Regions from separate parts of the Streptomyces boninensis genome, predicted to be linked through region 3. Evidence: riboswitches for the same ligand, from Rfam matches in the RefSeq annotation. Region 3 holds a riboswitch; each other region holds the start of a gene.

Evidence for each region. Region 3 has a riboswitch for cobalamin ahead of ACNNMR_RS40500 (ABC transporter substrate-binding protein). Riboswitches for the same ligand answer to the same signal wherever they lie in the genome.
Region 1: linked by a shared signal. The riboswitch ahead of ACNNMR_RS29435 (ribonucleoside-diphosphate reductase subunit alpha) and the one ahead of ACNNMR_RS40500 (ABC transporter substrate-binding protein) in region 3 are both predicted to bind cobalamin.
Region 2: linked by a shared signal. The riboswitch ahead of ACNNMR_RS25205 (hypothetical protein) and the one ahead of ACNNMR_RS40500 (ABC transporter substrate-binding protein) in region 3 are both predicted to bind cobalamin.

What each region holds. Positions count from the first base shown of each region.
Region 1 covers NZ_CP183837.1:6,410,886-6,414,130, forward strand. Annotated here, with positions in the region: gene ACNNMR_RS29435 (ribonucleoside-diphosphate reductase subunit alpha) at 1-1,331, opposite strand, end outside; cobalamin riboswitch at 1,460-1,600, opposite strand; gene ACNNMR_RS29440 (N-acetyltransferase family protein) at 1,642-2,148, opposite strand; gene mctP (monocarboxylate uptake permease MctP) at 2,182-3,245, opposite strand, start outside.
Region 2 covers NZ_CP183837.1:5,510,059-5,513,303, forward strand. Annotated here, with positions in the region: gene ACNNMR_RS25195 (ABC transporter ATP-binding protein) at 1-157, shown strand, start outside; gene ACNNMR_RS25200 (ECF transporter S component) at 154-1,032, shown strand; cobalamin riboswitch at 1,080-1,228, shown strand; gene ACNNMR_RS25205 (hypothetical protein) at 1,375-2,877, shown strand; gene ACNNMR_RS25210 (flagellar hook-length control protein FliK) at 2,874-3,245, shown strand, end outside.
Region 3 covers NZ_CP183837.1:8,991,798-8,995,042, reverse strand. Annotated here, with positions in the region: gene ACNNMR_RS40505 (methyltransferase) at 1-999, opposite strand, end outside; cobalamin riboswitch at 1,139-1,267, shown strand; gene ACNNMR_RS40500 (ABC transporter substrate-binding protein) at 1,330-2,322, shown strand; gene ACNNMR_RS40495 (FecCD family ABC transporter permease) at 2,360-3,245, shown strand, end outside.

The DNA of each region.
Region 1 (3,245 bases), 2.6 Mb from region 3:
CTGACCTCGAGGATCTCGGTGCAGAGGTTCGAGGAGTGGATGACGGCGCCCGGCTCCGCGGTCTGGTTGGAGACGCGGTTGGCGGCGTCCTTGAAGGTCATCCAGCCGTTGCCGGTCTGGGCGAGGGTGCGCATCATGCGGCCGTAGAGCTGGCGGGCCGGGAGCTGTCGGTCGTAGCGGCCCTCTTTTTCCGCCTTGCGGTACGCGGCGTCGAACTCCTCGCCGTACAGGTCGACCAGCTCCGGCACCTCGCTCGGGGAGAAGAGCGACCAGACCTCGTCGGCCGCCACCCGGCGCATGAACTCGTCCGGGATCCAGTGGGCGAGGTTGAGGTTGTGGGTGCGGCGGGCGTCCTCGCCGGTGTTGTCGCGGAGCTCCAGGAACTCCTCGATGTCGGCGTGCCAGGGCTCCAGGTAGACGCTGGCGGCGCCCTTGCGGCGGCCGCCCTGGTTCACCGCGGCGACCGAACTGTCCAGCGTGCGCAGGAACGGGACGATGCCGTTGGAGTGGCCGTTGGTGCCGCGGATCAGGGCGCCGCGGGAGCGGATGCGGCTGAACGGGAGGCCGATGCCGCCGGCGTGCTTCGACAGCTTCGCGACCTGGTGGTAGCGCTCGTAGATCGAGTCGAGCTCGTCGAGCGGGGAGTCCAGCAGGTAGCAGGACGACATCTGGGGGTGGCGGGTGCCGGAGTTGAAGAGGGTGGGGGAGGAGGGGAGGTAGTCGAGGCGGCTCATCAGGCCGTAGAGGGCCTCGACCTCGGTGAGGGCGCGGGGTGAGGTGTCCTCGGCGAGGCCGCAGGCGACGCGGAGGAAGAAGTGCTGGGCCGTTTCGGTGATCTGACGCGTGGTCGGGTGCCGGAGGAGGTAGCGGGAGTGGACGGTGCGCAGGCCGAAGTAGCCGAAGCGGTCGTTGCGCGCCTCGTCGATGAGGGAGTCGAGGCGGGCGGCGTGGGTCCGTACGAAATCCGCGGTGGAGTCGGCGATCAGGCCCTCGCGGTGGCCGAGGGCGATGGAGGCGGAGAAGGTCTGCACGCCCTGGCTCGCGGCCTCGTCGGCGATGGCGCGGGTGAGGAGGCGGGCGGCGAGGCGGGAGTACTCCGGCTCGTCGCCGATGAGCCCGGCGGCGGCCTCGGTGGCGAGGTCGCGCAACTCCGCCGCGTCGGAACCCGGATGGCGGCCGCGCAGCGCCGCCGCGGCGACCCGGCCGGGGTCGGTGGCGGGGAGGTCGGCGGTGAGGTCGGTCAGGGTGCGCAGCAGGGCCTCGCCGGCGCGGTCGGCCTCGGCCGGCGCCGCTGAAGCAGGTTCCGCGGGGGCGGAGGGTGCGATGGTCACGGGTGGTGCTCTCCCTCGCTCGGCAGTGGGCCGCGAGGGGTGGGGCGCGACGGGCGGCCTACGGGCATGCCGAAGTCGCGCTTGGCACGCCACATAGGCGTCCGCCGGCCCATTCCACGAGGCCCGGACGTCAGGTGACAGCTGCCGGCAGGTGCTCGGACTCGCGATTTCCGCGCATGCGCGGGCATCGCATACCGTTGCGGGACAGTTCCGGATTCGCACCGGATTCCCCTGCTGCGGCAGCGAGCACGAGCATACATCTTGGGTACGCCAACGCACGCACCCCCCACATGTTGTGTCGGAGTGTCAGCTAGAGGGCGAGCTCGTAGGTCAGCAGTGTGAGGTCGCTCTCGGCGACGGGGCTCCAGTCGCGCTCCGGGGTGCGGACGAACCCCAGCCGTTCGTACAGCCGGTGGGCCGACTTCATGCGTGCCTGGGTGGAGAGCACCAGGCTCCGCGCGCCCTGCTCGCGGGCGCGCTCGATGCAGGCCCGGACCAGGGCCTCACCGATGCCGCGGCCGCGCCCGGCCGGCGCCACGACCAGCATGCGGAACTCGGCGCTGCCCGCGACCCGGAGGTCGGAGTATGCGGTGCCGGGTGCCGCGTACGTGACCGAGCCGAGGATCTCGCCGGACTCCTGCGCCCGCGCGACGAGCAACTCGGCCTTCGCGGCGCGGCTGGCGGAGTCGCGGAGCACGCCGAGGTAGCTGTCGTTCTCGCCGAAGGTGAGCAGGCCGTCGTCGAGAAAGACGCCTGCGACCAAGTCGCCGACCTGGTCGTAGTCGGCAGGAGTGGCGGGAGCGATGGTGATGTCCATGAGCCGAGTCTCCCTGATGGTCATCAGTGCGCGTCAGTGCGCGCCCGACGCGGCCTTCTCCGCCTCCGGTGCGGGCCGGGCCGGGGCAGCCGCCGGGGCATCCGCCGTGTAGTCCTCCGGCGAGGTCTCGTCGATGCCCGCCGGGGCCTTCGCCGCCCGCAGGATGACCGTGCCGACCACCGTGACCACCACGTTCAGCACGAACGCCGTCAGGCCGATGTAGCCGATCTCGCCGATGCCGGGGATCTCGTCCGACGAGCCGCCGAAGTGCTTCTGCGTCGGCGAGGCGACCCCGTACGCCGCGATCGTCCCGTACGCCATGCCGACCGCCCACCCGGCGAGCAGCGCCCAGCGGTGGAACCAGCGCGTGAACAGGCCGCCCACCAGCGCCGGGAAGGTCTGCAGGATCCAGATGCCGCCGAGCAGCTGCATGTTGATCGCCGCGGTCTTGTCCATGCCGAGGACGAAGACCAGGGCGCCGACCTTGACCAGCAGCGAGACCAGCTTGGAGACCTTGGTCTCCTGCTCGGGGGTGGCGTTGGGGCGGATGAAATCCTTGTAGATGTTACGGGTGAAGAGGTTCGCGGCGGCGATCGACATGATCGCCGCGGGGACCAGCGCGCCGATGCCGATGGCCGCGAAGGCCACGCCGGCGAACCAGTCGGGGAACATGTTCTCGAACAGCTGCGGGATCGCCAGCTGGCCGTTCTCCACCTTGATGCCGGCCGCGATGGCCATGAAGCCGAGCAGCGCCAGCAGGCCGAGCATCAGCGAATACAGCGGCAGGATGGTGGTGTTGCGGCGGATCACCTCGCGGCTGCGCGAGGAGAGCGTCGCGGTGATCGAGTGCGGGTACATGAAGAGGGCGAGGGCCGAGCCGAGGGCGAGGGTGGCGTACGTCCAGTGGCCCGGCTCGCTGGGCGCGACCTCGCCGCGGGGCTTGCCGGTGGCCGGGTTGGTGGCGCCGAGGGCGTCGCCCGCCTTGGCGAAGATGTCGTCGAAGCCGCCGAGCTTGATCGGGATGTAGATGATCGCCACCGCGATGACGATGTAGATCAGCGTGTCCTTGACGAAGGCGATCAGCGCGGGCGCGCGCA
Region 2 (3,245 bases), 3.5 Mb from region 3:
GGTGGTCATGGCCGAGGGCGAGATCGTCTCCGACGGGTCGACGACCGAAGTGCTGGGCGGCTCCCCGGCCTTCGCACCCCAGGTCGCGAAGATCCTCGGGGCGGACTGGCTCACGGTCGCCGATGTCCGTACCGCACTGGCCGGGGAGCTGCGATGACGCCGCGCACGGCGGCGGAGGAAACGCCGAAGAAGCTGCGCCGGTGGGACCGCGCCGACCAGGTCATCCGCGTCGGCCCCCGGTCCGCCGTCGTGCTCACGCTCGCCTCCCTCGCCGGGCTGATGATGTTCGTCTGGCCGCTGCTGGTACGGGTGAAGCCGCAGAGCATGCAGCACGGCCCGGACGCCCCGTTCGTCTTCATGGGCATCCTGCCGATCCTGATCATCGTGGTGCTCGCCGAACTCTCCGAGAACGGCATGGACTCCAAGGCCCTGGCCATGCTCGGGGTGCTCTCCGCCATCAACGCCGCGCTGCGGCCGCTCGGCGCCGGGACCGCGGGCATCGAGACAGTGTTCTTCATGCTGGTCCTGGCCGGCCGGGTCTTCGGGCCCGGCTTCGGCTTCGTGCTCGGATGTACGTCGCTGTTCGCCTCCGCGCTGCTGACCGCCGGGGTCGGGCCGTGGCTGCCGTTTCAGATGCTGTGCTCGGCGTGGATCGGCATGGGGGCGGGGCTGCTGCCGCGCAGGGTCAGCGGCAAGGCGGAGATCGCGATGCTGGTCGGGTACGGGATCGCCGTCTCGTACGTCTTCGGCTTCCTGATGAACCTGTGGTTCTGGCCCTTCATCACCCACGCCGAAGTCCCGTACCACGACGGCCACATCTCCTACGTCCCCGGCGATCCGGTGCTGGAGAACCTGCACCGCTTCGCCGTCTTCACCCTGCTCACCTCCACCGCGGGCTGGGACACGGGTCGGGCCATCACCAACACTGCCGCGATCCTGACCCTGGGCCCGGCGGTCCTGGCGATCCTGCGCCGGGCCACCCGACGGGCGTCCTACGGGCGCCAGGACGACCTGGAGTTGAAGCCGCTGTGACAGCGCTTTCGGGCACTGTGGCGGTCTTCGCACAAAGGCGCGTATGCTACGCCTGATCCGCCTGCGGGCGGACTTACAACTGAATGCGTACGCGAACAGGGGAAGCCGGTGGAAATCCGGCACTGACCTGCAACCGTGAGCGGCACCGCACCACTTGCCGCGAGTCGGAATGCCTGCCGCGGCACGTGCACCGCTTCTTACTGTCACGGTCTGCAGCATGGAGCCCCGGTCCCCCGCACCGCGGCCCCTTGCCGTCATTCGCCCGGCGAATGCGCGCGCAGGGGCCTTTTTGCGGGACCGGCCCTTCTCCGGCTGCGGATCCTTCCTGGGAGGGGAACCCGCATGGTCGGGGTCAGACCCGGCGTGCGCACGGCCGCCGGCACAGCAGGCGCGGCGGCACTCGCGCTGTCGCTGCCACTGCTCGGCGCGCACGACGCACAGGCCGACGCGAACGCCGACGCGGCCGTGGCCGCCGCCCGCTGGCAGGCGGGCGAGGTGGGGGAGGACGGCGGCATACCCGGCTTCGCCGGCGCCGATTGGGGCCTGACCGTCGACACGCTGATGGCGCTGAAGGCCACCGGCGCCGAGCCGGACACGGCCACGAGGATCACGGACGCGCTCAAGGTTCACGTACGCGACTACAACAGCCTCGACGCCTGGGGCGAGAAGGGCCAGCGCGTCGCCGGCGCCACCGCCAAGCTGCTGTACGCCGCCGTGATCACCAAGTCCGACCCGGAGAAGTTCGGCGCGTACAACCTCCGCCAGGAGACCCTCGACCTGATCGCCGGTTCCGACAAGGGCCTGGAGGACGGCCGGGTCAAGGACAAGGTCAACGCCCCGTCGGTGGACAACTCCAACACCTTCGGCCAGTCCCTGGCCGTCCTCGGCCTCGCCCGCAGCGGCGGCGTGCCGCAGAACGCGGTCGACTTCCTCATCGACCAGCAGTGCTCGGCGGGCGGCTTCCGCCTCTACCCGTACGCCTTCGGCGGCTCGGCCGTCACCGGCGACTGCGACGCCGAGAACGGCAAGGCGGTCATCGACCCCGACTCGACGGGGATGGCCGTGCATGCACTGATCGCAGCCGCCGATGCCGGAGTGCCGGGGGCGCAGGCGGCCGCCGACAAGGGCGCCAAGTGGCTGCGGCAGAAGCAGGCCGCGAACGGCTCCTTCGGCGGCTCGGGACCGACCGCCGCGGCCAACACCAACAGCACCGGCCTGGCCGGCCAGGCCCTCGCCGCCGCCGGCCACCAGGCCGAGGCGGACAAGGCCGCGGACTGGGTCGCGGGCCACCAGCTCACCGAGGCCAACGGCGGCAAGGCGAAGGCGGAGGCGGGCGCCATCGCGTACAACAACGACTCGCTGACCTCCGCGCAGAGCGACGGCATCGAAGACTTCCAGCGCGACCAGTGGCGCCGGGCCACCCCGCAGGCGCTGCTCGCGCTCGCCCAGGTGCCGCTCGGGAAGATCGGCGAGACCGACCCCGACCCCGGCCCTGGCCCCGGCGACAACGGGGGTACGGGCGACAACGGCGGCGCGGGCGACGGCGGTTCCGGCGACAACGGCGGCTCCGGCGGCGGCCCGGACCCGTCCGACTCGGCCACCCCGGGCGACGCAGGCGGCGCGAACCCCAGCGGCCTGCCCCCGTCCGGCCACCCCTCCCCGGCCTCCGTCGGCGGCGGAACGGGCGGCTCGACCGGCGGCTCCGGCTCCGGCGGCGGCCTCGCCGCCACGGGCGCCGCGGTCCTGCCGTGGGCGGCGGGCTCCGCGCTGCTGATCGGCGGCGGCTATGTGACCTATCGGACGGCGAACCGGCGCAAGGCCGGAACGGAAGGAACTCAGGCGTGAAGTTCACCAAGCTGAAGCGAAAGCAAAGACCCGCCCCCCGTACGGCACGAGCCCTGCGCGCGGCGGCGCTCGCCCTGGCGCTGGTCGGCACCTCGGCGGCCGTCGGCGTCGCCACCGACGTCGCCGCGCCGGCCAAGGCGTACGCCATCGACCCCAGCAAGGGCACGCCCGGCTACTGCCCGGACGCGGACGGCGTCACCGTCATCATCGACTTCCAGGAGCTCGGCGGGGACACCATCATCCGCTGCGCCCCAGGCGACCAGGCCACCGGCCTCACCGCGCTGAAGAACGCGGGCATCCAGATCCAGGGCACCGACCGCTGGGGCGAGGCCTTCATCTGCCGCATCGAAGGCAAGCCCGGCGCGGAC
Region 3 (3,245 bases):
GAAGCGCACGACCTCGAACCCGGCGGCCGTGAGCAGCTCCTCGTGCTCGGCGCGGGTGCGGTTCCGCCCGTTGAGTACGGTCATCATCAGCATGTCGACCGTCTTGCCCGGGTGCGGGTCGTTGCCGGCCGGGATCATCGGGTTGACCACCACGAGCCGCGCGTGCGCGGGCATCGCCTCGCGGCAGGTGCGCAGGATCCGTACGCACTGCTCGTCCGGCCAGCTGGCCAGCACGTGCTTGAGGAAGTACACGTCGGCTCCCGCCGGGACGGAGGTGAAGAAGTCACCCGCCTCGGTCTGCCAGCGGCCGGCCAGCTCCGGCACGTCGAGTACGTGCCCGGCCAGCACATTCTCCAGCTCGAACAGGGTCCCCGTCAGCTGCGGATTGCGCCGCAGCAGCGCGGCCAGCAGGCCGCCGCGCCCGCCGCCCACGTCGACGACGCTCTTGGCCTCCGAGACGTCCACCGCGCCGGCGACGTGATTGCTCAGCGCCTCGGAGACCGACGCCATGCTGGCGTTGAAGGCCTTGCCGAAGTCCGGGTGGGCGGCGACGTAGTCGTAGAACGGGATGCCGTGCTGGACCTCGAAGGCGGTGGTGCCGGTCCGTACGGCCTCGTGCAGGCGGCCCGCCGGCTCCCAGAAGGGGGGCTCCCCGTGCACGATGATGGTGTCGCGCAGCGACATCGGCACATCCGCGCGGAGCGGCTGGGCGAGCGTGGTGAGGTGGAAGCGGCCTTCGTCGTCCTCGCGGAAGACGCCCTTGGTGGCGAGGTAGCGCAGCAGCCGGTAGAGGTGCGGGGCGTGCACCTCGACGGCCTCGGCGAGGTCGGCCGCCGTGCGCGGGCCCGCCACCAGGTGGTCGGCGATGCCGAAGCGCGCGGCGGCGTTCAGGGCGGCCGAGTACACATAGCCATTCGCGAGTTCGAGCAGCGCGCCCGCCGCCTGCGCGGCGCCGGCCGCCGTCGGGGCTGCCGCGCCACCGGGTTCTGTGACTGCCATCGCTGGGTTCCTCTCTCGTGACGGGAGGTGCGCATCACAGCTTCCGCGGTACTCATCGCGTCCCACTTGAGCGCCAGGTGACCGGGGGCACGCGCCGTGGCCGCGGGCCGTATAGTGGCCCGCGACAAGGCGACGGCGGAACGAGGAAGCCGGTGTGAATCCGGCGCGGTCCCGCCACTGTGATCGGCGAGCTCAGCCCGAAACAGCCACTGCCCGCGCCGCGGGTGGGAAGGCCGGGTGCGGCTACGACCCGAGAGCCAGGAGACTCACGCGGTCGCCTCCTCACTGGAACTGGGGCGGATTTCCCCAGAGGAGGAAGGCATTTGCCGCATGACGGGCATACGCTCGCTCACCCTGCCGGCGGCCGCGACGGCCGCCGCCCTGCTGCTCTCCGCCTGCGGAAGCCCCGCCCCTGCGGGTGGCACCGCATCCGGCGCCCCCGCGAAGGGCTTTCCGGTCACGCAGACCAACTGCGGGGTGAAGACCACCTATCAGCGGCCGCCACAGCGCGCCGTCTCCATGAACCAGCACACCACCGAGATCATGCTGGCCCTCGGGCTGCAGAAGTCGATGGTCGGCACGGCCTATCTCGACGACAAGATCCTCCCCGGTTACCGGGACGCGTACCGCGGGATCAAGGTGCTGGCCGATGAGTATCCGTCGTACGAGACGGTGCTGGCGGCGGAACCCGACTTCGTCTACGGCGGTTTCAACTCCGCCTTCCACGAGGACGGCCGCTCCCGCGCGGCCCTGAAGAAGGCGGGCATCGCCAGCCGCCTCAATATCGAGGACTGCGCCGACGGACCGGTGACGATGACCACCATGGCGAAGGAGATCCGCGAGGTCGCCGAGGTCTTCGGCGTACGGGAGCGGGGCGAGCGGGAGCTGAAGAAGCTGAACGGCACCCTGAAGTCGGTGGCGGCGAAGGTCGACGGGGTGAAGCCGACGCGCGTCTTCGTCTACGACAGCGGCGACAAGACCGCCTTTACGGCGGGCGGCGCCGGGGTCGGCAACGACATGATCAAGCGGGCGGGCGGCGTGAATCTCTTCGCCGACCTGGACAAGTCCTTCGGCGATGTGTCGTTCGAGCAGGTCGCCGAGCGGGCGCCCGAGGTCATTGTGATCTACGACTACGGGGATCAGCCGGTCGCCGACAAGAAGAAGTTCCTGCTGGCGAACCCGGCGCTCAAGGACGTACCGGCCATCAAGCACAAGCGCTTCGCCGTGCTGCCGCTGTCCTCGACGCTGCTGGGCGTGCGCGCCCCGGCAGGCGTGGAGTCGCTCGCCCGGCAGCTGCATCCCGGGCGCTTCGACGGTGAGTGAGGCGACGCAGGCGCCGGTGGCCGCGGAGGTCCGTCCGGTGCCCGCGGGGCCGCGCCGCCGGGTCCTGCCGTACGCCGTCGTGCTGGCCGCGCTCGGCGGCCTCGTCGTCGTGGCGGCCACCGCGGGCCTGATGGTCGGCACGACCGGGCTGCCCGCCGGTGAGGTCTGGCGCATCCTGCTGCACCGGATCCATCCGGCGCTGGCCGACCCGGCGTGGACGCCGGTGCGGGAGACGATCGTCGTCGACGTACGGCTGCCGCGGGTGCTGATGTGCGCCGTGGTCGGGGCGGGCCTGTCGGTGGCGGGGATGGCGCTGCAGGCGCTGGTGCGCAATCCGCTCGCCGATCCGATGCTGCTGGGGGTGTCATCGGGGGCGACCGTCGGGGCCGTGCTGGTGCTGGTGCTGAACCTGACGTTCTTCGGCATGTTCTCGCTGCCGCTGGCGGCCTTCTGCGGTGCGCTGGCCGCGCTGATCGCCGTCTACTTCCTGGCCCGTTCCGGCGGGCGGATGACCACGGTGCGGCTGGTGCTCGCCGGGGTGGCCATGGCCGAGGTGCTGTCGGCCGTGGCCAGCTTCCTCGTCGTCACCTCCAACGACCCGCACAAGACGCAGTCGGCGCTGCGCTGGATGCTCGGCGGGCTGGCCGGCACCACCTGGACGATGGTGTGGATCCCGGCCGTGGCAGTGCTGGCCGGGACGGCGGTGCTGCTCGGCGTCAGCCGCCCGCTGAACCTGCTGCTGGCGGGCGAGGAGGCCGCCGCCGCCCTCGGTCTGGACGTGCACCGCTTCCGCGCGGCGATCTTCACCCTGGTCGCGCTGATGATCGGGGCGATCGTCGCGGTCAGCGGCCAGATCGGTTTCGTAGGCCTGATCCTGCCGCATGTGGTGCGGCTGCTGGTGGGCGCCGACCACCGGCGGGCGC